DNA from 3 places in the Citrobacter sp. Marseille-Q6884 genome. Region 1 is predicted to be linked to each of the others. Evidence: predicted binding sites of a transcription regulator. Region 1 holds the regulator's gene; each other region holds the start of a gene.
The links. Region 1 encodes PurR, which represses purine synthesis genes. Its sites were predicted from a motif close to CANGCAAACGTTTGCNTG; they were not measured.
Positions count from the first base shown of each region.

Region 2: raiA (ribosome-associated translation inhibitor RaiA) is a predicted target of PurR. The motif match lies at 1,250-1,267, and genes of this name have one in related genera.
Region 3: purH (bifunctional phosphoribosylaminoimidazolecarboxamide formyltransferase/IMP cyclohydrolase) is a predicted target of PurR. The motif match lies at 2,317-2,334, and genes of this name have one in related genera.

Region 1 is NZ_CAMDRE010000002.1:1,498,365-1,508,339, reverse strand. It holds gene N7268_RS22360 (mannonate dehydratase) at 1-637, shown strand, start outside; gene N7268_RS22355 (RluA family pseudouridine synthase) at 793-1,491, shown strand; gene mdtK (MdtK family multidrug efflux MATE transporter) at 1,534-2,907, opposite strand; gene N7268_RS22345 (riboflavin synthase subunit alpha) at 3,125-3,766, shown strand; gene cfa (cyclopropane fatty acyl phospholipid synthase) at 3,809-4,957, opposite strand; gene punC (purine nucleoside transporter PunC) at 5,246-6,451, opposite strand; gene punR (DNA-binding transcriptional activator PunR) at 6,563-7,486, shown strand; gene purR (HTH-type transcriptional repressor PurR) at 7,492-8,517, opposite strand; gene cydH (cytochrome bd-I accessory subunit CydH) at 8,815-8,904, shown strand; gene N7268_RS22315 (MFS transporter) at 9,082-9,975, shown strand, end outside.
Region 2 is NZ_CAMDRE010000002.1:113,210-123,184, reverse strand. It holds gene rluD (23S rRNA pseudouridine(1911/1915/1917) synthase RluD) at 1-223, opposite strand, end outside; gene bamD (outer membrane protein assembly factor BamD) at 355-1,092, shown strand; gene raiA (ribosome-associated translation inhibitor RaiA) at 1,366-1,704, shown strand; Phe leader region at 1,807-1,932, shown strand; gene pheL (pheA operon leader peptide PheL) at 1,808-1,855, shown strand; gene pheA (bifunctional chorismate mutase/prephenate dehydratase) at 1,955-3,115, shown strand; gene tyrA (bifunctional chorismate mutase/prephenate dehydrogenase) at 3,159-4,280, opposite strand; gene aroF (3-deoxy-7-phosphoheptulonate synthase) at 4,291-5,361, opposite strand; gene N7268_RS15595 (DUF2799 domain-containing protein) at 5,578-5,952, shown strand; gene N7268_RS15590 (YfiR family protein) at 6,111-6,629, shown strand; gene dgcN (diguanylate cyclase DgcN) at 6,622-7,848, shown strand; gene N7268_RS15580 (OmpA family protein) at 7,861-8,343, shown strand; gene N7268_RS15575 (PepSY-associated TM helix domain-containing protein) at 8,347-9,708, opposite strand; gene N7268_RS15570 (DUF2946 domain-containing protein) at 9,772-9,975, opposite strand, start outside.
Region 3 is NZ_CAMDRE010000001.1:1,396,681-1,406,655, forward strand. It holds gene purD (phosphoribosylamine--glycine ligase) at 1-605, opposite strand, end outside; gene purH (bifunctional phosphoribosylaminoimidazolecarboxamide formyltransferase/IMP cyclohydrolase) at 621-2,210, opposite strand; rRNA gene N7268_RS06680 (16S ribosomal RNA) at 2,831-4,372, shown strand; rRNA gene N7268_RS06685 (23S ribosomal RNA) at 4,608-7,513, shown strand; rRNA gene rrf (5S ribosomal RNA) at 7,609-7,724, shown strand; gene N7268_RS06695 (acetyltransferase) at 7,846-8,289, opposite strand; gene metA (homoserine O-succinyltransferase) at 8,446-9,375, shown strand; gene aceB (malate synthase A) at 9,644-9,975, shown strand, end outside.

The DNA of each region.
Region 1 (9,975 bases):
AGCCCGCGGTGGCGCTCAAACCGTTGGTCTGGATGGTCTGAACGAACAGACAGAAAGCCTGCTGCCGGCAAGTATGGCGTGGAATATGGTGGTTGATGAAGATGCCACCGGATTGAGGGAGCCGACCACCACGGAACAGCTTTGGGAACGTCTGGCATGGTTCCTTGAGCAGATTGTTCCTGTTGCGCAGGAAGCCGGGGTGAGATTAGCGGCGCACCCTGATGACCCGCCGCTTGAGCTGGTGCGTGGACAGCCTCGATTAGTCAACCAGCCGCATCTTTATCAAAAACTGCTGGAGATTTATCCGTCCCGGTCGAATGCGCTTGAGTTTTGTCTGGGCACTATCGCTGAAATGTCGCAAGGCGATGTCTACCAGGCCGTTGAACAATATGCGCGTCAGGACGCCATTGCCTACATGCATTTTCGCAACGTGAAAGGGAAGGTTCCTCATTATCATGAGACGTTTATTGATGAAGGGGACATTGATATGCCACGGGTGATACAGATTCTCAAAGAACATCACTATGATGGCGTACTGATCCCCGATCACTCTCCACAAATGAGCTGTGACGCACCGTGGCATGCGGGTATGGCTTATGCGATGGGGTACATGAAAGCCTTAATGCAGGTTATTTAGAGAGACCCTTTGCGGCAGGCATAGTGACTGTGCCTGCTGTTTTTGGGCTCAAAAACGATGACAGCGAATCGCCCCCGAATCCGGTTAATCACCGGATTCGCCAGCGGGCTGAAAATTCGTTATGATCCACGCTCACTCACCCTCCTGGCCGTCTGATGTCCGCAATTGTTGATAACTTTATAGCCCCGCCGTGCCATGACGAGATAGCGATTCTCTATCAGGACGATCACCTGCTGCTGATTAATAAACCGAGTGGGCTCCTCAGCCTGTCGGGGAAAAATCCACAAAACAGTGATTCGGTGCATCACCGGCTGGTGCAGGTTTATCCCGGCTGTACGCTGGTTCACCGACTTGATTTCGGGACTTCCGGGTTGATGGTCATTGCCCGCAATAAAGCGATCAATGCCGCACTTTGCCAACAGTTCAGCCAGCGTACGGTTACCAAGGTGTACAGCGCATTACTCTGCGGTCATGTGGCAGATGATGAAGGGGTGATTGACGCAGCCATCGCCAAAGATCCGGCGCTGTTTCCGCGAATGTCGATTTGCGCCGTTCGTGGCAAGCCTGCGCGTTCCGGCTATCAGGTGGTTGAGCGGTTTAATCACCCACTGGAAGACGGGACGTTGCTGCCGCTGACGCGAGTACAGTTAACCCCGCAGACTGGTCGCACCCATCAGCTCCGTATTCATTGCCAGCAGTTGGGGCATCCGATTTGGGGGTGTGATCTGTATGGTGGACGTCTGTTGCCTGGCACTGAACGGACGCCACGACTGATGCTACATGCCAGTGAATTGCATTTTGTCCACCCCGTCAGCGGTGAGTGGATCAACGCGTGTGATGCCAGTCCGTTCTGAAATCCCAATGAGAACAGCCGCCTGGCGGCGGCTGTGTCGGTGTTATCGCGCTGCGCGCTGTAAAATGATGGATGACGGCTGGCGTTGCAGATAACGCATACGCAACATCATCATGACCGCGGCAGACGTCAGGCCGATAATAAATCCTATCCAGAAGCCTGCCGGTCCCATGCGATCCACCACCAGATCGGTCAGCGCGAGAATATACCCGCTCGGCAATCCCAGAACCCAGTATGCAACAAAGGTAATAAAGAAAATCGAGCGCGTATCTTTATAGCCACGCAGGATCCCGCTGCCAATCACCTGGATAGAGTCCGAGATTTGGTACACGGCGGCCAGCAGCATCAGCTGTGCGGCCAGCGTCACCACTTCGGGATTATTGTTGTAAAGCAGGGCGATGTGCTCACGTAATGTCACGGTGAAGATAGCCGTGATCATCGCCATACAGACACCCACACCCAACCCTGTTCTGGCGGCCGTTTGCGCATCCAGCGTTGAACCTTGACCCAGGCGGTAACCGACGCGAATCGTGACGGCGGCAGCCAGTGACATCGGTAATACAAACATTAACGAGCTAAAGTTCAGCGCGATTTGGTGTCCGGCCACATCCACAATTCCCAGCGGGGAAACCAACAGCGCGACGACGGCAAACAGCGTGACTTCAAAAAATAACGCCAGCGCAATGGGTAAACCCAGTTGGATCAGGCGCTTCATCACTGCTGTGTCCGGTTTTACAAAACCACGCGCATTGCGGATATCGCGCATGGAGCGAGCACGTTTGACGTAGGAAAGCATGGCGATAAACATCACCCAGTACACCGCCGCGGTTGCCACACCACAGCCAACGCCGCCGAGCTCCGGCATGCCCAAATGACCGTAGATGAAAACATAGTTGACCGGAATGTTAACCAACAGGCCGAGAAATCCCATGACCATCGCAGGCTTGGTTTTAGCCAGCCCTTCACACTGGTTACGGGCGACCTGGAAGAATAAATAACCCGGTGCGCCCCACAACAGCGCGCGCAGGTAGCCAACAGCTTTATCTGCCAGCGCGGGATCGATGTTATGCATGGCGCGTATAATGTGTCCTGCGTTCCACAGTACGACCATGATCAGTACGGAGACACAGCCCGCCAGCCAGAAACCCTGGCGTATTTGATGGGCAATTCGGTCACGACGCCCGGAACCATTAAGCTGAGCAATGACCGGGGTTAATGCCAGCAACAGACCGTGACCAAATAAAATGGCGGGTAGCCAGATGGACGTCCCGATGGCAACGGCGGCCATGTCCGTTGCGCTGTATCCGCCAGCCATGACGGTATCGACGAATCCCATTGCGGTTTGGGCGATTTGCGCAAGAATCACCGGTATTGCCAGAGCTAATAACTGACGCGCTTCGCTAACATACTTTTGCACGTGAACACCACTATATTGTTGTTATTTGAGAGACTAAAAAAGCCGCCTTATATGGCAGCAAGAAGAAAATACAGGGGGAATTTCAATCTATTGTAGCGACTAATAAGTAATTCTCCAGTGAAAAAACAGGTGAGGGGGGCGCATCGCTGGCAACCTCTATTTCCACCTGCTATTGTGCTGGGCAGAGATGTATTAATTGAGTTCAGGAGTGACGGGTATGTTTACGGGTATTGTGCAGGGCACCGCGAAACTGGTGTCTATTGATGAAAAACCTAATTTTCGCACGCATGTAGTGGAGTTACCTGAATACATGCTGGATGCGCTGGAGACAGGCGCATCGGTTGCACATAACGGGTGTTGTCTGACCGTGACGGAAATAAACGGCAACCACATCAGCTTCGACCTGATGAAAGAAACGCTGCGTATCACCAATCTCGGTGACCTGAAGGTCGGTGACTGGGTCAACGTTGAGCGTGCCGCCAAATTCAGTGATGAGATCGGTGGGCATTTAATGTCCGGTCATATTATGACGACCGCTGAAGTGTCGAAGATTCTGACCTCCGAGAATAACCGTCAGATATGGTTTAAGGTTCAGGATCCCTCGCTGATGAAATATATCCTGTACAAAGGATTCATCGGTATTGATGGTATTAGCCTGACGGTGGGTGAAGTGACGCCGACGCGCTTTTGCGTGCATTTAATCCCGGAAACGCTAGAGCGCACGACGCTGGGCAAGAAAAAACTGGGTGCGCGGGTGAATATCGAAATCGATCCTCAAACGCAGGCGGTTGTCGATACCGTTGAGCGTGTGCTGGCGGCACGTGAAAGCGCAGTCAGTAAATTAACGGACGAGGCGTAAGCCGAAATGATCGCCCCCGTCGTGTGCGGGGGCATGAGTGACCTAGCGGGGAACGCGCAGCCCGTGTTCGACCCCGCGTGAAAAAAGTACCTGCCAAAGCTGAATGTCGCGGGCGCGGAACGCACCGGCACAGGCGTTCAGGTAATAACTGAACATCCGTTTAAAACGCTCCGTATAGTTATCCGCAATTTCTGGCCACGTCGCCATAAAACGCGCATGCCAGGCCATTAGCGTGGTGTCGTAATCTGCGCCAAAGTTGTGCCAGTCTTCCATCACAAAATGCGGCTCACTGGCTTTCGCAATCTGGCGAACCGACGGCAAGCAGCCGTTCGGGAAGATATATTTATTGATCCACGGATCCACATTGTTGTCGGTTTTTCTGGAACCGATGCTGTGCAGCAAAAAGAGACCGTCTGGCTTCAAATTGCGATCGACCACTTTAAAATAGGTGCTGTAATTTTTCGGCCCGACATGTTCAAACATCCCGACGGAGACAATGCGGTCGAATTGATCGTTCAGGTCGCGATAGTCCTGCAGCAAAATAGTAACGTCCAGCCCTTCGCAGCGTGCTTGCGCCATTTTCTGCTGCTCTGCAGAAATCGTTACGCCGACCACGCTGACGCCGTATTGTGACGCCATGAACTGTGACAAGCCTCCCCAGCCGCAGCCAATATCGAGTACCCGCATTCCCGGCTTAAGCTGCAATTTTTCGCAAATCATTTTTAGCTTCGCTTGCTGGGCTGACTCAAGGGTTGTGGCCTCTTTCCAGTAGGCGCAAGAATATTGCATATAGGGGTCGAGCATGCGAGTGAAGAGATCGTTGCCGAGATCGTAGTGTTCTTTTCCGACCACCCACGCACGTTTTTGGGTTTGTAAATTGAAAAGGCGTGCCGTTGCTATACGCAAAGTGTCTTTAAAATGACGGGGGAGTTGGCTTTCAAGATTGGCGCGTAAGACATTATTAAAAAACATATCCAGCCGGTCGCACTCCCACCAGCCATCCATATAGCTCTCACCTAAACCCAGCGATCCATCTTGTAGCACGCGCTTAAAGAAATGGGGGTTTTTAACGCGAATATCGGCTGGCGCAGCGCCATTAATGGTAATACCTGCGCGGCTTAATAATTCACTGGTAATTCGGTACCAGTCATCATCCGGTACGCTGACATCTTCTATACACGATGAACTCATAGCTTCTCCATCACTGGTCGGCGATCAGAACCTTAAAACAGCGTAGACGCTTTTTAGGCTTTGTGAGAAATCTCACGGAATTAATCCGCGAATCTAAAATCCGACGTAGAACAGAGGAAGGGAGGAACCCTTACCGAAAAGGCCATCCGTGGAGAAACGGGAACATTCATGTTCCCGTTAATACAGAAAATTATCGTTTTATTAACAACCGGAAATCAGTATAAGCCTGAATTTTGAGCGACTCAACTGAAAAATGTTAGCGGACTAATTAATTGTTCTCGACAATGATTAGTGCGACTCACCATGGGCAATATGCGCACTTTCGTCTGTCAGATCATCACTTTCTTGCTGTGACTGCATTTTGTAGCCCAGCGCGGCCAGGAATACCGTTGCCAGCATGACGCTGGTGGTCGTCAGCAGCGGGGTGCTGATTAACCACGACACCACCAGGCTTGCCAGGAAGCATAACCCGAGCTGCAGCGTGTTCTGTAACGCGGCTGCACGTCCTGTTGCCTGCGGAAACGGACGTAATGCCTGGGCGACGACGATCGGGTAGATTGCCCCGTTCGCGATGGCCATCACACAGAATGGGATCAAAATTTCGGTCAGTGAAACGTGGCGAATAAAGCCGGTCGCCCAGGTCGCAATGACGCTCACGGCGAACAGGATGAGTAACCACGGCAACAGCTGACGACCCTGCCATTTTTGCAACGCGGCACGGCAGCCGTAGCCACCAATCAAAAAGGCGATCGTCTGTGGAACATAGCTCAGGCCAATCACTGCCGGGCTATAACCCATTTCACTCAGAATAAAGGGGGAACCTGTTAACCACGCAAAAAAACTGGCGGAGCAGGCCGCATAAATCAGTACATTTCCGCGGTATGTTTGGGAACGTAACAGGGTCGCAAACGTCAATTTATCCTGACTATCGTCACGCGCCTGAGAGGTCGGTTTTAACCGCAGGGCGGGCAGCATCAGGATTAATGTAATGGCAAACAGCGTGGCAAAAATGGCCTGCCAGGAAAAATGCACCAGGATCCAGCTCCCTAATAATGGCGCGAGGGCAGGAGATAAGCCCACCAGCGGCATAATCGTGGCAAAGATACGGTTTACTTTATGAGACGGATAATAGTCGGTAACCAGTGCCTGCCAGATAACCGACGCGGCGCAGACGCCAACGGCCTGGATAAAGCGCAGTACCAACAGACCTGTGGCGTTTTCAACCCATAACATGCCCAGACTTCCCAGCGCGAAGATGGATAAACCCAGCAGCAAAATCGGCTTGCGACCGTAGCGGTCGGAGAGTGGCCCCCACAGAAGTTGCGCGACGGCAAAACCGGCTAAGAACAGACTCAGGCTGGCGCTGACGGCAGACGCAGGGGTTTGCAGATCGGACTGAATAGCAGCAAAGGCGGGCAAATACATATCCGTTGCCAGAAAGCCGAGCACGCTAAGACCGGCCAGCCAGACTAAAAACCCTTTTCCAGGTTGCATAATTGTTTCTCTTTTTAGCAGTAATACAGTGCCGCAGAGTGTAGTGAGTGTAATTCTCGCTGTGAAACGCTAATATTTGTTTACTGGTTTCAAATTTTTTGTAGGCAGAGTATGTGGTCAGAATATTCACTTGAAGTGGTTGATGCTGTGGCGCGTAACGGAAGCTTTAGTTCGGCTGCGCAGGAGTTGCACCGTGTACCCTCCGCGGTGAGTTATACCGTGCGCCAACTGGAAGAGTGGCTTGCTGTGCCGCTTTTCGAACGACGTCATCGGGATGTGGAATTAACGCCTGCGGGTGTATGGTTTTTAAAAGAGGGTCGGTCTGTTATCAAAAAAATGCAGATCACACGTCAGCAATGTCAACAAATCGCCAATGGCTGGCGAGGGCAGTTGGCGATTGCGGTAGACAATATTGTTCGGCCAGAACGAACCCGACAAATGATTGTGGATTTTTATCGTCACTTTGATGATGTGGAACTGCTGGTGTTCCAGGAGGTGTTTAACGGCGTCTGGGATGCACTCTCTGATGGTCGCGTTGAACTGGCTATCGGCGCCACGCAGGCGATCCCGGTGGGGGAACGTTACACGTTTCGCGATATGGGAATGCTGAGCTGGAGTTGTGTGGTGGCAAGTCATCATCCGTTGGCCTCGCTTCCCGGACCGCTCAGTGACGATACGTTGCGCAACTGGCCGTCGTTGGTGCGCGAAGACACCTCCCGCACATTACCGAAGCGAATCACCTGGCTGCTTGATAACCAAAAGCGCGTTGTGGTGCCTGACTGGGAATCTTCGGCGACCTGTTTATCGGCGGGGCTGTGTGTGGGTATGGTGCCGACGCATTTTGCGAAACCGTGGATCGATAGCGGCAAGTGGGTTGCGTTACAGCTTGAAAATCCCTTCCCTGATGCCGCCTGTTGCCTGACCTGGCAACAAAACGATATGTCACCGGCATTAAGCTGGCTGTTGGATTATCTGGGGGATAGCGAAACGCTGAATAAAGAGTGGTTGCGGGAGCCTGAAGAGACTCCCGCATAGTACGCTTAACGACGATAATCGCGGAACGGACCGTCAGCAACGGAGCGACGTTCAACCAGGCGCGGGTGCACCTCGATGGACTGCGACTCTTCGCGCTTATTCACGATACGGTCTAACAGCATGTTAAAGGCCGTTTCGCCGAGTGAATCTTTTGGCTGATGAATGGTGGTCAATGCTGGCGTGAAGAAGCGCGCGTTGCGCACGTTATCGTAACCGATCAACGACACATCCTGCGGAACGCGTAAACCCATCTCGTCAGCGGCGCAAAGCGCGCCCATGGCCATAATATCCCCGCCACAAAAGACCGCTGTCGGACGGTGGGACTGAGAGAGGATTTGCTGCATCGCGCGGTAACCTGATTCAGGCTCGAAATCGCCCTGGACAATCCAGTTTTCCGGCACTTTAATCAGCGCTTCTTCCATGGCTTTCATAAAGCCAGCCAGACGACCCGCGCCGGTGTTGCGCTCCATCGGGCCAGGGATCACGCCAATCTCACGGTGGCCGCGCTCAATCAGGTACCGACCTGCCATATAACCACCTTCGAAGGCGTTATCAATGACGGTATCGGTAAAATCGGCTTTGGCCTCGCCCCAGTCCATAACGACCATAGGAATATGGCGATACTCTTCGAGCATGGAAAGCAGGGACTCCGGGTACTCAGAGCACATGACCAGCAGGCCATCCACGCGCTTTTGCGCCATCATGGAGAGATATGCCTGCTGTTTTTCGAGGCTATTCCATGCGTTGCCCAGAATCAGCGTATAGCCTTTCTGGAAGCAATTTTTTTCGACGGCTTCGATAATTTCAGCGAAGTAGGCCGCTTCACTACTGGTCGCCAGCAAGCCGATCGATTTGGTGTGATTCACCTTCAGGCTGCGCGCTACTGCGCTGGGGGAGTAGTGCAGCTCTTTAATCGCCGCCCAGACAGCATTACGGGTTTCTTCCGCGACAAAACGCGTCTTGTTAATTACGTGTGATACGGTTGTAGTGGAAACGTTTGCTCGCTTCGCTACATCTTTAATTGTTGCCATTACATCTCACTCCAGACCATATCCTAAGCTCCTGAGAATACTCCAGGTAAACGTTTGCCTTTAAACACCCTGACCACAACGTCAGGGTTGCGGCACGCCGGGAAAACGACACGGAACGTCAGAAAGGGGTCAATGGCCGGTACGCTAATCAAGTAAGCGTCGAATTTTGTCTGATCTTAACGAAAAGGGGAAGAGTTAAAAGCAGTTATCAATATAAATCGTGAGAGATTTTTGCGTTCAAGTGTGCAAAAATGCGCAATATCACTTTTTGTGTGGGAATAAAAAGGAGAAAACTTGATGAGCACCGATCTGAAATTTTCGTTAGTCACCACCATTATTGTTCTGGGTCTGATTGTAGCGGGTGGTTTGACCGCGGCACTGCATTGATTTATCCCGAGGGAGAACGCTCTCCCTCATCCCACCTGTTTGTCTTTCCCTCCTATTGTTTGCGAATAAGCAAAAGTCTTTTGCAGTTTTGTTAACTTTATTATTTTTGCGATCAATGTCATGCTTTTGCACTCTTATCGGGTGTCGTGCCACGGCTCGACGTTATGGAGTCGATGTATGAAAATAAATTATCCCTTATTGGCGCTGGCAATTGGTGCGTTTGGTATTGGCACGACTGAATTTTCCCCTATGGGATTATTGCCCGTCATCGCCAGGGGCGTGGATGTCTCCATTCCTGCGGCGGGGATGCTAATTAGCGCCTACGCGGTGGGGGTGATGATTGGCGCGCCGCTGATGACATTACTGCTTTCGCATCGTGCGCGTCGCAATGCGCTCATTTTTCTGATGGCGATTTTTACGCTGGGCAATGTGCTTTCGGCAATATCGCCGGACTACACCACGCTTATGTTGTCGCGTATCTTGACCAGTCTTAACCATGGGGCGTTTTTTGGGCTCGGTTCCGTTGTGGCGGCAAGTGTTGTGCCAAAGCACAAGCAGGCCAGCGCAGTCGCGACCATGTTTATGGGATTAACCATTGCCAATATTGGCGGCGTTCCTGCCGCGACCTGGCTCGGTGAAACTATCGGCTGGCGTATGTCGTTTATGGCGACAGCCGGTCTGGGTGTTATCGCGATGGTCAGTCTGTTCTTCTCACTCCCCAAAGGCGGGGCGGGAGAGCGGCCCGATGTGCGCAAAGAACTTGCCGTATTACTGCGCCCGCAAGTGTTATCCGCGCTTCTCACCACCGTACTGGGGGCCGGCGCGATGTTCACCCTCTATACCTACATTTCGCCGGTGTTGCACAGTATCACCCATGCAACCCCCGCCTTTGTGACCGGCATGCTGGTGCTGATAGGCGTCGGGTTTTCCATCGGTAACTATCTGGGTGGGCGACTGGCGGACCGTTCGGTGAATGGCACGCTGAAAGGATTTTTGCTGTTGCTGATGGTTATTATGCTGGCGATTCCGTTTCTGGCGCGTAACGAGTTGGGCGCTGCCATCAGTATGGTG
Region 2 (9,975 bases), 1.4 Mb from region 1:
TTTCTTCATCAATTTCAGCATTGATGGAGACACGCTCTCCGCCCAACACTTTTTCTTTCGGTTTATCGCAAAGTTGACCATTTACCAGCACGCGCTGGTCGAGGATCCATTCTTTTATGCGTGAACGCGAATAATCAGGGAACAATTCGGCCAAAGCCTGATCTAAGCGTTGACCGAGCTGATTTTCAAAGACTGTTGCGGTGAGTTCTACTCGTTGTGCCATAAACTGCTTCTTTGTTTAACGTTGGGTTTTACGGCTTTGCCGTTTAATATAGTGTGCTATTGTAGCTGGTCTTAACCGGGAGCAGGAACAGAGAATCTCCCGTAAAACATTTTGAGGAAAGTCAAAACGTCATGACGCGCATGAAATATCTGGTGGCAGCAGCCACGTTGAGCCTGTTTTTGGCGGGTTGCTCTGGTTCAAAGGAAGAGGTGCCCGATAATCCGCCAAATGAAATCTACGCGACTGCTCAGCAAAAGCTGCAGGACGGTAACTGGAAACAGGCAATAACGCAATTGGAAGCGTTGGATAACCGCTATCCATTTGGACCGTATTCTCAGCAGGTGCAATTAGATCTCATCTACGCCTACTACAAAAACGCCGATCTGCCACTTGCTCAGGCTGCCATCGATCGTTTTATTCGTCTGAACCCGACTCATCCTAACATTGATTATGTCATGTATATGCGTGGCCTGACCAATATGGCGTTGGATGACAGCGCACTGCAAGGATTCTTTGGTGTTGATCGCAGCGATCGCGATCCACAGCACGCCCGAGCTGCGTTTAATGACTTTTCCAAACTGGTGCGTGGATATCCAAACAGTCAGTACACGACGGATGCCACCAAGCGTCTGGTATTCCTGAAGAATCGCCTGGCGAAGTATGAGTACTCCGTCGCGGAATACTACACTGCTCGTGGCGCATGGGTTGCTGTCGTGAACCGTGTAGAAGGTATGCTGCGTGACTTCCCGGACACAGAAGCAACGCGTAATGCTCTGCCGTTGATGGAAAACGCCTATCGCCAGATGCAGATGAATGCACAGGCGGAAAAAGTGGCGAAAATTATTGCCGCCAACAACAGCAATACCTGATTGCTATCAGACAGAATGCAAAACGGCAGCCCTCTGGCTGCCGTTTTTTTATCCGTTGACGCCGCAACTGAAGCGGTTTAGCTGCAACGCATCCCATCAAATATGGCCTGCTTTCCGGTATTCCTCAAGTTAAATATCGCCTGTTCCTGCGGTGCCTCACAAAAAGGTTTTCTTGACAAAAAGCGACAGAATAATGTGATTTACATCACACATTTTGACATTAAGAACGGTATGCTGGAATCACCAAGACGGGAAAGACAAGAGGTAAAATTTATGACAATGAACATTACCAGTAAACAAATGGAAATTACTCCGGCAATTCGCCAGCATGTCGCAGACCGTCTCGCCAAACTGGATAAATGGCAAACTCATCTGATTAATCCACATATCATTCTGTCTAAGGAGCCACAGGGTTTCATTGCTGATGCCACCATCAACACACCGAACGGACATCTGGTTGCCAGTGCAAAACACGAAGATATGTACACCGCAATTAACGATTTGATCAACAAGCTGGAACGGCAGCTCAATAAAGTGCAGCACAAAGGCGAAGCCCGTCGTGCAACAACTTCAGTAAAAGACGCCAACTTCGTCGAAGCAGAAGAAGAGTAGTCCCTTACATTGAGTGTATCGCCAACGCGCCTTCGGGCGCGTTTTTTGTTGACAGGGTGAAAACAGTACGGGTACTTTACTGAGGTAGCCAAAGGAAAATTACATGAAACTTGTCCCGTTCTTCTTCGCATTCTTTTTTACCTTCCCCTGAATGGGAGGCGTTTCGTCGTGTGATAAAGAATGCGAAGACGAACAATAAGGCCTCCCACAACGGGGGGCCTTTTTTATTGATAACAAGAAAGGCAACACTATGACATCGGAAAATCCGTTACTGGCGCTGCGCGAAAAGATCAGCACGCTGGATGAAAAATTACTGGCTTTGTTGGCCGAGCGACGTGGGCTGGCCGTCGAAGTGGGTAAAGCTAAGCTGCTTTCTCATCGTCCGGTACGCGATATCGACCGTGAACGCGACCTGCTGGACAGACTGATTCAGTTGGGTAAAACGCATCATCTGGATGCGCACTACATTACCCGACTGTTCCAGCTCATTATCGAAGACTCCGTTCTCACCCAGCAGGCGCTCCTTCAGCAACATCTGAACAAGATCAACCCGCACTCTGCCCGCGTTGCCTTCCTGGGGCCTAAAGGCTCATATTCTCACCTCGCCGCACGTCAGTACGCCGCACGCCATTTTGAGCAATTTATTGAAAGCGGGTGCGCGAAATTTGCCGATATATTTAATCAGGTTGAAACCGGCCAGGCCGACTACGCCGTCGTGCCGATTGAAAATACCAGTTCCGGTGCAATTAACGACGTTTACGACCTGCTGCAACACACCAGTCTTTCTATCGTCGGGGAGATGACCATTACCATCGACCACTGTGTACTGGTGTCAGGAACCACCGATCTGGACAGCATTGAAACGGTATATAGCCATCCCCAGCCCTTCCAGCAGTGCAGCAAATTCCTGAACCGCTATCCACACTGGAAAATTGAGTATACCGAGAGCACCTCAGCTGCAATGGAGAAGGTCGCGCAGGCTAACTCCCCGCGCGTAGCGGCTCTGGGCAGTGAAGCGGGCGGCGTACTGCATGGTTTGCAGGTTCTCGAACATATTGAAGCCAATCAGACGCTAAACATTACCCGCTTTGTAGTGCTTGCCCGTAAGGCAATCAATGTTTCCGACCAGGTTCCGGCGAAAACCACGCTGCTGATGGCCACCGGACAACAGGCAGGCGCATTAGTAGAGGCGCTGCTGGTCCTGCGTAACCATAATCTGATTATGACTAAACTGGAGTCACGCCCGATCCATGGCAACCCATGGGAAGAGATGTTTTATCTTGATATCCAGGCCAACCTGGAATCACCTGAGATGCAAAAAGCATTGAAGGAATTGGGTGAGATTACGCGTTCGATGAAAGTGCTGGGCTGCTACCCCAGTGAGAACGTGGTGCCGGTCGATCCGAGCTGACGTGTGACAATGCCGGAGGGCGTTACGCCATCCGGCATGTGACTTATTGGCGGCTGTCGTTAGCCTGGCGCAACAGCGTACGGCTTTCACTCTGGAAGCGTTTCGCATAATCGCCAAACCAGTGCTCCACCTTACGGAAACTGTCGATAAAGGCCTGTTTGTCCCCCTGCTCCAGTAAACCAATCGCCTCGCCAAAACGTTTGTAATAACGTTTGATCAGCGCAAGGTTACTCTCGGACGACATAATAATGTCGGCATAGAGCTGCGGATCCTGGGCAAACAGACGCCCGACCATCGCCAGTTCAAGACGGTAGATCGGCGAAGAGAGCGCCAGCAACTGTTCCAGTTGAACATTCTCTTCTGCCAGATGCAGCCCGTAAGCGAATGTCGCAAAGTGACGCAGCGCCTGAATAAACGCCATATTCTGGTCGTGCTCAACCGCGCTAATCCGGTGCAGCCTCGCGCCCCAGACCTGAATTTGTTCCAGGAACCATTGATACGCTTCCGGCTGACGTCCGTCACACCACACAACTACCTGCTTTGCCAGGCTGCCGCTGTCCGGGCCAAACATCGGGTGTAACCCAACGACCGGACCGTCGTGCGCCGCCAGCATCGCCTGAAGCGGGCCGTTTTTTACCGAAGCCAGATCGACCAGAATACAGTCGGCAGGTAAACGCGGTAACTTTGCGATGACCTGCTCAGTGACGTGGATCGGTACGCTGACGATCACCATGCCGGCATCAGCAACGATTTCCTGCGCGCGATCCCAATCCTGCTGTTCGAGAATGCGCACCTGATAACCGGACAGCGTGAGCATCTTTTCGAACAACCGTCCCATCTGCCCACCGCCACCGACGATCACTACCGGTCGCAAAGAAGGACAGAGCGTTTTAAAGCCTTTGTCATTCTCACTGGAGTAGGATTCGCGCATAACACGACGCAATACATCTTCAATCAGATCTGGCGGCACCCCGAGCGCTTCGGCTTCCGCGCGACGGGAAGCCAGCATAGATGCCTCCCGCTCCGGCACGTAGATAGGTAACCCAAAGCGGCTTTTCACCTCACCAACTTCGGCAACCAGCTCCAGGCGGCGTGCCAGTAAATCCAGCAGCGCCTTATCCACTTCATCAATTTGATCGCGCAATGCGGTCAATTCAGCAACCATAACCAACCTCTTATGCTACACGCGCCGACAGCTGGCCGTTTAAATCTTTACTAATCTCACGTAGCAATGCATCCGTCATTTCCCAGCTAATGCAGGCGTCTGTTACGGACACGCCGTATTTCATTTCACTGCGTGGCTGCTCGGAAGACTGATTGCCTTCGTGAATATTACTTTCAATCATCAAACCGATGATTGAACGGTTGCCATCTTTGATTTGTGCAACCACTGACTCGGCCACGGCAGGCTGACGACGGTAATCTTTATTGGAGTTACCATGACTGCAATCTACCATCAGTGATGGACGGAGTCCCGCCTGTTCCATCTCTTTTTCGCACTGTGCGACGTCTGCCGGGCTGTAGTTCGGCGCTTTACCGCCGCGAAGAATCACATGTCCATCCGGGTTGCCCTGAGTTTGCAACAGCGCAACCTGCCCTGCCTGGTTAATACCCACAAAACGGTGTGACTGTGCCGCTGCACGCATGGCGTTAATGGCTGTCGCCAGGCTGCCATCAGTGCCGTTTTTGAAGCCAACAGGCATCGACAAACCGGAAGCCATTTCACGGTGCGTCTGCGATTCCGTCGTACGCGCGCCGATCGCTGACCAACTAAACAGATCGCCCAGGTATTGCGGGCTGTTTGGATCTAACGCTTCTGTTGCCAGCGGCAGACCCATATTCACCAGTTCAAGCAGCAGCTGACGCGCAATTTTCAGACCTGCTTCGACATCAAAAGAGCCATCCATGTGAGGATCGTTGATCAACCCTTTCCAGCCAACGGTGGTACGGGGTTTTTCAAAATAGACGCGCATCACCAGATAGAGGCTATCGCTGACCTCTTCGGCAAGGGATTTAAATCGACGAGCGTATTCCAGAGCAGTTTCAGGATCGTGAATTGAGCATGGGCCACACACCACCAGCAGACGCGGATCGCGCCCCGCAATAATGTCAGAAATGGTTTTACGTGATTGGGCAATTTGCGCTTCCTGCGCAAGACTCAACGGGAATTCCGCTTTAAGTTGCTCTGGGGTCATCAGAACCTGTTCGTCTGTAATATGTACGTTGTTCAGCGCGTCTTTTTGCATGATGGTGATCCTGTTTAGCTCGTTTGCGATAGTTATTCCTCAGTGAGGAGGTGATTACGATAACATAACGGGTAAAGATTTCAATCCACAATCCGTAAATTTTAATTTACACAACTAAATTACCAGCCAATTAATCACCCACCAATCGTACACTTAAATTTACACACGCTAGTTTATGGATCCGCTATGCTTTAAAAAAACCAGGGAGACCAGGCAATGAAGCGACTCACCAGTATCGTATTTTTATTTCTTCTTAGCGGATGTCAGATAGATCCCTATACCCATGCCCCCACCTGGACCAGTACCGACTGGTACGATGCAGGCATAGAAGACGCGATTTCGGGCTATGCCGTTAAAGATAATGAAATGCTTGCCGAAAACTACAATGACCCCGACGTGGATCGAGGAGAATATCTTAAGGGTTATGTGGAAGGACAACGAAAAATCTGCCAGCGCGATTTTGTCTATGCGAGGGGACTGGCCGGAAAAACCTTCCCGCTGAGTTGTGATACAGTCGAAAATGTCAGTGAGTTACACAGTGCCTGGCAAAAAGGAGAAAACGAAGGTGTCGGGTCAATAAGACTAAATTAAACAGTAAGTTAGCATAATTATATTATTAAGATTTACCTTAAATCATCAATATTACTCTGCCACGTATAATGACGACCTGGCAAAATAATGTTATTTTATTGCAAACAATTTCGAATGTATTATGACGTATTACAGCGAACGCTGGTAGGTACCTATTCATGAGCTTTTCTTACCGACTCATACTTCTACTGGCGCTGCTACTGACCGGATTACCCTTGTATGCCCAAAGCGTTTCTGAAGAGGCAAAATCTGTACGCTCAATGGTTTCCGGCATCGTCAGTTATACACGCTGGCCTACACTTTCAGGCCCGCCAACACTGTGTATCTTCTCTTCATCACGTTTTTCTAACGTATTACAAGATACCAGCGCTGGAGCATTACCCTATCGCCCCGTCATCATTCATACGGAACAAGAAATTTTAGTTTCGCAGTGTGACGGTTTTTATTTTGGCAAAGAATCCCCTACCTATCAGGTGGAATTAAAGAATAAATATCCGACTAAGGCATTGTTATTAATTGCCGAACAAAATACCGATTGCGTTATTGGCAGCGCCTTTTGCCTCATAATTAATGATGAAGAAGTGAGATTTTCCGTAAATATGGATTCCCTGTCACGCAGTGGTGTAAGGGTCAGTCCTGATGTATTGATGCTTGCGCGGAATACAAAGCATGGATAATGATCTTTCTCCTATAGCACGCCCGACGTTTAAACGAACGTTACGGCGTATCAGCATCGTCAGCGTACTGGTCACCATGACGCTGATCTGGCTGCTGCTGAGTATTTCTTCCGTGCTGGCATTAAAACAATATGCACAAAAGAATCTGGCTCTGACCGCCGCAACCATGAGTCATACGCTTGAAGCAGCGCTGGTCTTTTCGGATGGCCTTGCAGCAACAGAAACGCTGGCTGCGCTGGGGCAACAGGGTCAATTCTCTGTGGCAGAAGTGCGCAATAAAAACCAAAAAGTGATCGCCTCCTGGCGGTATGACGCACAAGATACCACCGACAAACTCAGCGGCCTGATTAGCCACTGGCTCTTCCCGCAGCCAGTGACTCAGCCCATTTTGCATAACGGCAACGCTATCGGAGAAGTGCGCCTGATTGCGCGCGATAGTGTGATCAGCCATTTTATTTATTTGTCGCTGGCCGTCCTTACCGGATGCATTTTGCTGGCATCGGGTATTGCATTAATGCTCACCCGCTATTTACACAATGGCGTCGTGGAAGCGCTGCAGAATATTACCGAAGTAGTGCACGATGTTCGCACCAACCGTAATTTCTCACGGCGAGTCTCTGAAGAACGTATTGAAGAGTTTCATCTGTTCGCACAAGACTTTAATAGTCTGCTGGACGAGATGGAAGAGTGGCAACTCAGGCTGCAGGCGAAGAACGCACAGCTTTTACGTACCGCATTACATGACCCTCTTACCGGTCTTGCGAATCGAGCCGCATTTCGTAGCAGCATCAATGCGTTAATGAATGACAATACAGCCCACAGCAGTTCTGCATTGTTATTCCTTGATGGCGATAATTTTAAATTTATTAATGACACCTGGGGACACGCTGCGGGCGACCGTGTGCTGATCGAAGTTGCCAAAAGGCTGGCTGAATTTGGCGGAAATCGCCATAAACCGTACCGGCTTGGCGGTGATGAATTTGCCATGGTGCTTTACAGCGTTCATTCGGAGTACGAAGTTCAACGCATCTGCGCGGCACTCTCGCAAGAGTTTAACCGACCTTTTGATCTTCACAATGGGCATCTGGCAAGCATGACACTCAGCATCGGTTTTGCGCTGACGTGGGAACATGCCTCTGCTGAAAAACTACAAGAACTTGCCGATCATAATATGTATCAGGCCAAACATTTGCGTTCTGAACGCATACTTCAAAAATAAGGAATTACACACATGCTGAAACGTCTGTTGTCCCCGTTTATCTTGATCATGCTAATTCTGGCAGGCTGTCAGGCTCCACAAGGTAAATTTACCCCAGAACAAATTGCAGCAATGAAATCATACGGATTTACCGAAGCCTCGGGGGACTGGTCTCTGGGTCTGTCAGATACCATCCTGTTTGATAAAAACGACTATAAACTCCGTCCGGACAGTGAAAAACAGATCCAGGAAATGGCGTCTAAACTGGCTGCTACCGGCCTGAACCATGCCCGTCTGGATGGTCATACCGATAACTATGGTGAAGACAGCTACAACGAGGCCTTGTCACTGAAACGGGCTAATGTGGTTGCCGATGCCTGGGCTCAGGGCGCCAATATTCCGCGCACCAATCTGACCACGCAGGGGCTGGGGAAAAAATACCCAATTGCCAGTAACCAGACCTCAAAAGGTCGTGCCGAAAATCGTCGCGTTGCGGTCGTGATCAGCACGCCTTAAGCATTACTCGGCTGACTGCGCCACTATGGTGTGTGAAGTACTGAACCAGCGCAGCCAGTCTATTATCATAAAGAACAAAAGACTGCAGCCCGCCACCGGCATCGCAATGCCCAGAACAATCGCCACAACCAGCACCGTAAATCGTCCTTTCCCATTGAGCGCCAGCCAGCATTGAATCAGTGTTTGTGCCGGATTCACAGCCGAGCGGGTAGGACGACGTATCCACCACAATCGATAGCCGATCACAATCATCAAACAAAGTCCTGTGCCGAAGACCATCAACAGCCACTGATTGAGCAGGCCAAACAGGATCCCCATATGGAAATCGACTCCCCAGCGAGTCAGTTTTGCCATTAACGGAAAGTCAGCAAAGTGAGTCTGGTCAATGACCTGCATCGTGGCGGTATCAATAGACACCGCATCAACCTGGGTTGGCCAACGACGATCAATTTCGGTGACTGTCCAGCCATGCTGCACATCTTTTGCCGGGCGAATCTCCAGTTTTTGGGCATGAATCCCCGCCGCCTGCGCCACGCGTAAGACGGCATCAAACTGACCACCGTCCACAACATTTACCGCAGTCATCGACATTCCGGCGTGATGTTCTGCATGCTCACTCTGCGTTTGCATGACGCCATGGAGTTGCGTATTCACCTGTGGCGTCATCCAGCCAAAATGATGACGCATTTTATCCACATTGCCTCCCGCCCATTGAGACCAGGTCAACCCCGTTGCGGAAAACAACAACATTCCTCCTGACAAAAACCACCCTAGCGTCACATGCAGACGGCGGTTTTTTTGCATCCGATTGTTCAAGCGACGTTTTGGCCGTGTAAAGAACCAAAGCACAATACCCCCCAATGCCGCTATCCACATCCACGATGCCGCCAGTTCGCTATAGAGTCGCCCGACATCCCCCAGCAGCAATGAACGGTGCGCATAATCGATCCACTGACGCAGAGGTAAGATCCCACTGGTGCCATAGACGGTCATATCCCCAGTGACTGCCAGCGTAACCGGATCGATAAAAATCGCCCGGTTTTCCGAAGGTGCCAATGCCGGATCCGCGAACATCACCCGGGTTGTCTCACCCGCCTCAAGTGCAGGCCGTACCGCAGACACACGCAGATGATTACCGGTTATCTGCTGGGCTTTCGCAACTTGAGCCGCCAGCGATTGCGACTCCCCTTGCGTTGTTCCTTTTAGCGCGTGTGCGTAAATCAGCGCTTCCAGCTGAGGTGTCGCCACGTAAAGTGTACCGGTAAGCGCCGCGACAAAAATAAAGGGTCCGACGAACAAACCGATATAAAAATGAAGGCGTCGCAGCAGGGTAATCCATGCCGCGCGCGAAGTGCAGGTTGTCATACTTTTCCTTAGAAAAAGTCAAAGCGTGTCTGAGCGCTTATGCGCACAAACGTATTATGAGAATCAGGAAATAGCAGACTTGCGCGGTGGCGCGCGGGTATCGGGATATAACCAGGCAAAGTAGTGCCAGAATGTTACCGTCGGATGCAACATCCTCTTTTTCTGTCTCAGCAGTACGCCACACAGCAGAAAAATGAGCGCCAGCATCAGTCCTGGTACATGAGCCAACAGTACGCAGTAACCACACGCCTCGCCGTGATCGACTGG
Region 3 (9,975 bases), on a different contig from region 1:
TCAACCATTACGATAAAGCTCGCCTCTTCACCATCGAGGAACTCTTCGATAACGATACGATGGCCTGCGTCGCCAAAGGCGTTGCCAGCCAGCATGTCGTGAACGGCGGCTTCGGCTTCTGCCAGCGTCATCGCCACGATAACGCCTTTTCCGGCAGCCAGACCGTCGGCCTTGATCACGATTGGCGCGCCTTTCTCACGCAGATACGCCAGCGCAGGTTCGATTTCGGTGAAGTTCTGGTATTCCGCCGTCGGGATGTTATGACGGGCGAGAAAATCTTTCGTGAAGGCTTTGGAGCCTTCGAGCTGTGCGGCACCTTCGGTTGGGCCAAAGATTGCCAGACCGGCGGCACGGAAAGCATCGACGACACCTATCACCAGCGGTGCTTCCGGTCCGACGATGGTCAGATCAATCTTCTCATTTTGGGCAAAGCTCAGCAGTGCCGGAATATCGGTAACCGCGATCGCCACGTTTTGTAGCGTGGGTTCCAGTGCCGTACCCGCGTTGCCCGGAGCAACAAAAACAGTCTCAACCCGCGGTGACTGTGCGGCTTTCCAGGCCAGCGCGTGTTCGCGCCCGCCGTTGCCAATAATTAATACTTTCATCGTCTGCTCCGTGGATTAATGGCGGAAGTGGCGCATATCGGTAAAGATCATCGCAATACCGTGTTCATCGGCGGCGGCAATCACCTCATCATCACGGATGGAACCGCCTGGCTGGATAACACAGCTCACACCCACAGCAGCAGCGGCATCAATACCATCGCGGAACGGGAAGAAGGCGTCAGAGGCCATGGCAGAACCTTTGACTTCCAGGCCTTCGTCCGCTGCTTTAATCCCGGCAATCTTCGCGGAGTAAACACGGCTCATCTGGCCTGCGCCTATCCCAATGGTCATGTTCTCTTTGGCGTAAACAATGGCGTTGGATTTTACGAACTTCGCGACTTTCCAGCAGAACAGCGCATCACGCAGCTCCTGTTCGGTCGGCTGACGTTTGGAAACCACGCGCAGTTCCCCTTCGGTCACCATACCCAGGTCACGATCCTGAACCAGCAGGCCACCGTTAACGCGTTTGAAATCCAGGCCCGGTACACGCTGTGCCCACTGGCCACAGGTCAGGACGCGAACATTCTGTTTGGCAGCAGTAATTTTCAGTGCGTCTTCAGTGGCGGAGGGGGCGATGATCACTTCAACAAACTGACGGGAGATGATGGCCTGCGCCGTTCCTGCATCCAGCTCGCGGTTGAACGCGATGATGCCGCCGAATGCGGAAGTTGGGTCGGTTTTGTACGCACGGTCATAGGCGTCGAGAATCGAGGTGCTTACTGCCACGCCGCACGGGTTGGCGTGTTTAACGATCACACACGCGGGCTCGTTGAACTCTTTCACGCATTCCAGCGCTGCATCGGTATCGGCGATATTGTTATAGGAGAGCGCTTTGCCCTGTACCTGCTGCGCGGTGGCGACAGAGGCTTCTTTTACATTCTCTTCTATATAGAAGGCAGCCTGCTGGTGGCTGTTCTCGCCGTAGCGCATATCCTGCTTCTTAATGAAGTTCAGGTTAAGCGTACGCGGGAAACGGCCAGCGGCTTCTTTGCTTTCGCCATGATAGGCCGGAACCATGCTGCCGAAGTAGTTGGCAATCATGCTGTCATAAGCGGCAGTATGTTCGAAGGCTTTGATCGCGAGGTCAAAACGGGTGTCGAGGGTCAGAGAACCGTCGTTGGCATCCATCTCTTTAATAATGGCGTCGTAGTCGCTGCTCTTCACCACGATGGCAACGTCTTTGTGATTCTTTGCAGCGGAGCGCACCATGGTCGGGCCGCCGATATCGATATTCTCGACGGCATCTTCCAGCGAGCAGCCTTCACGGGCTACGGTCTGGGCGAACGGGTACAGGTTAACAACCACCATATCGATTGGCGCGATACCGTGCTGTTCCATTATTCCGTCATCCTGGCCGCGACGACCAAGAATGCCGCCGTGTACTTTTGGATGCAGGGTCTTCACACGTCCATCCATCATTTCCGGGAAACCGGTGTAATCGGAAACTTCGGTCACTGGCAGGCCTTTCTCTGCTAACAGGCGAGCGGTACCACCTGTAGACAGCAGCTCCACACCACGTGCGGAAAGTGCCTGAGCGAATTCGATAATACCCGCTTTGTCAGAAACACTGAGCAGAGCGCGGCGGACTGGACGACGTTGTTGCATGGTAAATCCCCTGGATTTGACTATTACAGAGAGCGTTAGCTGAATTCTTGGATAAAAACTCAGCTAACGCCCCTTACGGGGTATCGTTGTTTTGCCGCAGCATTGTAACGAAAACGTTTGCGCAACGCTCGCGAATTTTTATTTTTCAATGTTGACCTTAATTGATGCTGTGGAAGATCGCATCTACAGGGCGAGAATTGCAGAAAGGATCGGGATGTTTGTGGATAACTCTGTGTGTAAATGGGTATAAGGCGGGGTTTTGCTGTGGAATGCAGCAGTCAGTCATTTTTCTGTCATTTAAGGGTTGCGGGCGCCGGAGAACTCCCTATAATGCGCCTCCATCGACACGGCGGATGTGAATCACTTCACACAAACAGCCGGTTCGGTTGAAGAGAAAAATCCTGAAATTCAGGGTTGACTCTGAAAGAGGAAAGCGTAATATACGCCACCTCGCGACAGAGCGCCAAAGCGCGTCGCACCTGCTCTTTAACAATTTATCAGACAATCTGTGTGGGCACTCAATGATACGGATTCTTAACGTCGCAAGACGAAAAATGAATACCAAGTCTCTGAGTGAACACGTAATTCATTACGAAGTTTAATTCACGAGCATCAAACTTAAATTGAAGAGTTTGATCATGGCTCAGATTGAACGCTGGCGGCAGGCCTAACACATGCAAGTCGAACGGTAGCACAGAGGAGCTTGCTCCTTGGGTGACGAGTGGCGGACGGGTGAGTAATGTCTGGGAAACTGCCCGATGGAGGGGGATAACTACTGGAAACGGTAGCTAATACCGCATAACGTCGCAAGACCAAAGAGGGGGACCTTCGGGCCTCTTGCCATCGGATGTGCCCAGATGGGATTAGCTAGTAGGTGGGGTAACGGCTCACCTAGGCGACGATCCCTAGCTGGTCTGAGAGGATGACCAGCCACACTGGAACTGAGACACGGTCCAGACTCCTACGGGAGGCAGCAGTGGGGAATATTGCACAATGGGCGCAAGCCTGATGCAGCCATGCCGCGTGTATGAAGAAGGCCTTCGGGTTGTAAAGTACTTTCAGCGAGGAGGAAGGCATTAAGGTTAATAACCTTAGTGATTGACGTTACTCGCAGAAGAAGCACCGGCTAACTCCGTGCCAGCAGCCGCGGTAATACGGAGGGTGCAAGCGTTAATCGGAATTACTGGGCGTAAAGCGCACGCAGGCGGTCTGTCAAGTCGGATGTGAAATCCCCGGGCTCAACCTGGGAACTGCATTCGAAACTGGCAGGCTAGAGTCTTGTAGAGGGGGGTAGAATTCCAGGTGTAGCGGTGAAATGCGTAGAGATCTGGAGGAATACCGGTGGCGAAGGCGGCCCCCTGGACAGAGACTGACGCTCAGGTGCGAAAGCGTGGGGAGCAAACAGGATTAGATACCCTGGTAGTCCACGCTGTAAACGATGTCTATTTGGAGGTTGTGCCCTTGAGGCGTGGCTTCCGGAGCTAACGCGTTAAATAGACCGCCTGGGGAGTACGGCCGCAAGGTTAAAACTCAAATGAATTGACGGGGGCCCGCACAAGCGGTGGAGCATGTGGTTTAATTCGATGCAACGCGAAGAACCTTACCTACTCTTGACATCCAGAGAACTTAGCAGAGATGCTTTGGTGCCTTCGGGAACTCTGAGACAGGTGCTGCATGGCTGTCGTCAGCTCGTGTTGTGAAATGTTGGGTTAAGTCCCGCAACGAGCGCAACCCTTATCCTTTGTTGCCAGCGATTCGGTCGGGAACTCAAAGGAGACTGCCAGTGATAAACTGGAGGAAGGTGGGGATGACGTCAAGTCATCATGGCCCTTACGAGTAGGGCTACACACGTGCTACAATGGCATATACAAAGAGAAGCGACCTCGCGAGAGCAAGCGGACCTCATAAAGTATGTCGTAGTCCGGATTGGAGTCTGCAACTCGACTCCATGAAGTCGGAATCGCTAGTAATCGTGGATCAGAATGCCACGGTGAATACGTTCCCGGGCCTTGTACACACCGCCCGTCACACCATGGGAGTGGGTTGCAAAAGAAGTAGGTAGCTTAACCTTCGGGAGGGCGCTTACCACTTTGTGATTCATGACTGGGGTGAAGTCGTAACAAGGTAACCGTAGGGGAACCTGCGGTTGGATCACCTCCTTACCTTAAAGAACCGTTCCTTGTAGTGTCCACACAGATTGTCTGATGAATGATGAACTTCTGAATGTACTTCCGAGTGCATTAAGAAGTTTTGCTCTTTAAAAATCTGGATCAAGCTGAAAATTGAAACGACACACTGTGTCTGTTCTCCGTAATAAGAACAGATAAATGGTGTGTTCGAGTCTCTCAAATTTTCGCAGCACGATGATGAATCGAAAGAAACATCTTCGGGTTGTGAGGTTAAGCGACTAAGCGTACACGGTGGATGCCCTGGCAGTCAGAGGCGATGAAGGACGTGCTAATCTGCGATAAGCGTCGGTAAGGTGATATGAACCGTTATAACCGGCGATTTCCGAATGGGGAAACCCAGTGTGATTCGTCACACTATCATTACGTGAATACATAGCGTAATGAAGCGAACCGGGGGAACTGAAACATCTAAGTACCCCGAGGAAAAGAAATCAACCGAGATTCCCCCAGTAGCGGCGAGCGAACGGGGAGCAGCCCAGAGTCTGAATCAGCATGTGTGTTAGTGGAAGCGTCTGGAAAGTCGCACGATACAGGGTGAAAGTCCCGTACACAAAAGTGCATGTGTTGTGAACTCGAAGAGTAGGGCGGGACACGTGGTATCCTGTCTGAATATGGGGGGACCATCCTCCAAGGCTAAATACTCCTGACTGACCGATAGTGAACCAGTACCGTGAGGGAAAGGCGAAAAGAACCCCGGCGAGGGGAGTGAAAAAGAACCTGAAACCGTGTACGTACAAGCAGTGGGAGCCTCTTTATGGGGTGACTGCGTACCTTTTGTATAATGGGTCAGCGACTTATATTCTGTAGCAAGGTTAACCGAATAGGGGAGCCGAAGGGAAACCGAGTCTTAACTGGGCGTTAAGTTGCAGGGTATAGACCCGAAACCCGGTGATCTAGCCATGGGCAGGTTGAAGGTTGGGTAACACTAACTGGAGGACCGAACCGACTAATGTTGAAAAATTAGCGGATGACTTGTGGCTGGGGGTGAAAGGCCAATCAAACCGGGAGATAGCTGGTTCTCCCCGAAAGCTATTTAGGTAGCGCCTCGTGAACTCATCTTCGGGGGTAGAGCACTGTTTCGGCTAGGGGGTCATCCCGACTTACCAACCCGATGCAAACTGCGAATACCGAAGAATGTTATCACGGGAGACACACGGCGGGTGCTAACGTCCGTCGTGAAGAGGGAAACAACCCAGACCGCCAGCTAAGGTCCCAAAGTCATGGTTAAGTGGGAAACGATGTGGGAAGGCACAGACAGCCAGGATGTTGGCTTAGAAGCAGCCATCATTTAAAGAAAGCGTAATAGCTCACTGGTCGAGTCGGCCTGCGCGGAAGATGTAACGGGGCTAAACCATGCACCGAAGCTGCGGCAGCGACACTATGTGTTGTTGGGTAGGGGAGCGTTCTGTAAGCCGTTGAAGGTGGCCTGTGAGGGTTGCTGGAGGTATCAGAAGTGCGAATGCTGACATAAGTAACGATAATGCGGGTGAAAAACCCGCACGCCGGAAGACCAAGGGTTCCTGTCCAACGTTAATCGGGGCAGGGTGAGTCGACCCCTAAGGCGAGGCCGAAAGGCGTAGTCGATGGGAAACAGGTTAATATTCCTGTACTTGGTGTTACTGCGAAGGGGGGACGGAGAAGGCTATGTCGGCCGGGCGACGGTTGTCCCGGTTTAAGCGTGTAGGTGTGTGTTCCAGGTAAATCCGGTTCACTCTAACACTGAGGCGTGATGACGAGGCACTACGGTGCTGAAGTGACAAATGCCCTGCTTCCAGGAAAAGCCTCTAAGCATCAGGTAACACGAAATCGTACCCCAAACCGACACAGGTGGTCAGGTAGAGAATACCAAGGCGCTTGAGAGAACTCGGGTGAAGGAACTAGGCAAAATGGTGCCGTAACTTCGGGAGAAGGCACGCTGATAGGTAGGTGAAGCGACTTGCTCGTGGAGCTGAAATCAGTCGAAGATACCAGCTGGCTGCAACTGTTTATTAAAAACACAGCACTGTGCAAACACGAAAGTGGACGTATACGGTGTGACGCCTGCCCGGTGCCGGAAGGTTAATTGATGGGGTTATCCGTAAGGAGAAGCTCTTGATCGAAGCCCCGGTAAACGGCGGCCGTAACTATAACGGTCCTAAGGTAGCGAAATTCCTTGTCGGGTAAGTTCCGACCTGCACGAATGGCGTAATGATGGCCAGGCTGTCTCCACCCGAGACTCAGTGAAATTGAACTCGCTGTGAAGATGCAGTGTACCCGCGGCAAGACGGAAAGACCCCGTGAACCTTTACTATAGCTTGACACTGAACACTGGTCCTTGATGTGTAGGATAGGTGGGAGGCTTTGAAGTGTGGACGCCAGTCTGCATGGAGCCGACCTTGAAATACCACCCTTTAATGGCTGGTGCTCTTACGAAGATCCGTGATCCGGGTTGCGGACAGTGTCTGGTGGGTAGTTTGACTGGGGCGGTCTCCTCCTAAAGAGTAACGGAGGAGCACGAAGGTTAGCTAATCCTGGTCGGACATCAGGAGGTTAGTGCAAAGGCATAAGCTAGCTTGACTGCGAGAGTGACGGCTCGAGCAGGTGCGAAAGCAGGTCTTAGTGATCCGGTGGTTCTGAATGGAAGGGCCATCGCTCAACGGATAAAAGGTACTCCGGGGATAACAGGCTGATACCGCCCAAGAGTTCATATCGACGGCGGTGTTTGGCACCTCGATGTCGGCTCATCACATCCTGGGGCTGAAGTAGGTCCCAAGGGTATGGCTGTTCGCCATTTAAAGTGGTACGCGAGCTGGGTTTAGAACGTCGTGAGACAGTTCGGTCCCTATCTGCCGTGGGCGCTGGAGAATTGAGGGGGGCTGCTCCTAGTACGAGAGGACCGGAGTGGACGCATCACTGGTGTTCGGGTTGTCATGCCAATGGCACTGCCCGGTAGCTAAATGCGGAAGAGATAAGTGCTGAAAGCATCTAAGCACGAAACTTGCCCCGAGATGAGTTCTCCCTGAGACTTTAAGTCTCCTGAAGGAACGTTGAAGACGACGACGTTGATAGGTCGGGTGTGTAAGTGTAGCGATACATTGAGCTAACCGATACTAATGAACCGTGAGGCTTAACCTTACAACGCCGAAGATGTTTTGGCGAAAGAGAAGACGATTTTCAGCCTGATACAGATAAAATTAACCGGCGGTAAGCGGGTTAATAAACAGAATTTGCCTGGCGGCTGTAGCGCGGTGGTCCCACCTGACCCCATGCCGAACTCAGAAGTGAAACGCCGTAGCGCCGATGGTAGTGTGGGGTCTCCCCATGCGAGAGTAGGGAACTGCCAGGCATCAAATCAAGCAAGAGGCCATCCGTAAGGATGGCCTTTTTGCGTTTGTGCGCATCTGAAAACCCCGGTTCGTGACTGCAGGTCCGGCAGCATGGCGCTACCGGACGGGGTTAACTGAATACTATTCGATTCCATACGCCAGTTTTAGTAACGGATACGGCTTCCCAAGATCGTCCACTTCGCTGCGTCCCGTCACCTGAAATCCCATCCTCTTATAAAACCCTACCGCTTGATCATTTTGCTCATTCACATTGGTCTTCAATTCTGGCGCCAGGGATAGCGCATGATTGACAAGCATTCGTCCAATCCCTGCACCACGCGCATCAGGATCGATAAACAGAGCATCCATATGCTGTTCGCTGAGCAACATAAAACCGACAGGCTTATCCTGTTGATTAACAGCCACCCATAGCGGTGCTTCCGGTAAAAAGGAACGTACCAGCTCTTCAAGCTCAACCCGATACGCTGCTGATAAAAAATGGTGCGTGGCATCGACAGAACGACACCAAATTGCAATCAGTTCGTCGCCTTCGTCCTGCCGTGAACGGCGAATATTAATAACCATAGTGACTCCTTTTATTCTTGCTTATAGTCTACTGTAATTACCTTTGTGAAACTTTCTCACCTTTCACATGCAGACTCGACATTTAACGCATTCCTGGTTATTGTCAGCTATCTGGATGTCTAAACGTTTATACGTATGTTGTGAGGTAACAAGGTTATGCCGATTCGGGTGCAGGACGAGCTACCAGCCGTCAATTTCTTGCGTGATGAAAATGTCTTTGTGATGACCGCATCACGCGCAACAGGCCAGGAAATTCGTCCACTGAAGGTCCTGATTCTTAACCTGATGCCGAAGAAAATCGAAACGGAAAACCAGTTTCTGCGTCTTCTGTCTAACTCGCCGTTGCAGGTGGATATTCAACTGTTGCGCATTGACGCACGTGAATCGCGTAATACACCTGCCGAGCATCTGAACAACTTCTACTGTAATTTTGATGAGATCCGCGATCAGAACTTTGATGGTCTGATTGTGACCGGTGCGCCGCTGGGGCTGGTTGAGTTTAATGATGTCGCTTACTGGCCGCAGATCAAACAGGTGCTGGAATGGGCAAAAGATCACGTCACCTCGACACTCTTTGTCTGTTGGGCGGTACAAGCGGCACTGAATATTTTGTATGGTATTCCAAAACAAACCCGCGCGGACAAACTCTCCGGCGTCTATGAACACCATATTCTGCATCCTCATGCTCTGCTGACGCGCGGCTTTGATGATGCGTTTCTTGCGCCGCATTCGCGCTATGCCGATTTCCCTGCGGCCCTGATCAGAGATTATACCGACCTTGAGATCTTTGCGGAGACAGAAGAGGGAGATGCCTACCTGTTTGCCAGCAAAGATAAGCGCATTGCATTTGTGACAGGTCATCCGGAATACGATGCACATACTCTGGCCAGTGAGTATTTTCGTGATGTTGAAGCGGGTTTAACCCCGGATGTTCCCTACAACTATTTTCCAAAAAATGATCCGCAGAACAAACCGCAGGCCACCTGGCGCAGCCATGGCAATTTGCTGTTTACCAACTGGCTCAACTATTACGTCTACCAGATAACACCATACGATCTGCGTCACATGAATCCCACGCTGGATTAATCTTCTGTAGCAAACGATCCTTAAGCGTTTCAGCATGTTGAAACAGGCACCTTCGGGTGCCTTTTTTATTTCCGAAATGCACCTCACAGTGTAAATAATTTTTATCCTTATTGTTATCAATAAGTTAATTCATAATTAAATTAAAAATGGAAATTGTTTTTGATTTTGAGATTTAATTGAGTAGTCTTAGTTGTGCTGAACGAAAACCACACAACGATCCTTCGTTCGCATTGGGGATGAGCTTGGATCAACGACGAGGAGCTACGCAATGAATCAACAGGCAACAACAACCGATGAACTGGTGTTTACCAGGCCGCATGGCGAGCAGGAACAACAGATTCTGACTGCAGAAGCAGTGGAGTTTCTGACTGAACTGGTGACACGATTTACACCAAAAAGGAATAAACTTCTCGCTGCACGCATTAAGCAGCAGCAGGATATTGACGACGGTAAGTTGCCTGGATTTATTTCGGAAACAGCTTCCATTCGTGAAGGTGACTGGAAAATTCGCGGTATTCCTGATGATTTACAGGATCGCCGTGTAGAGATCACCGGGCCGGTTGAGCGCAAAATGGTGATTAACGCCTTGAACGCAAACGT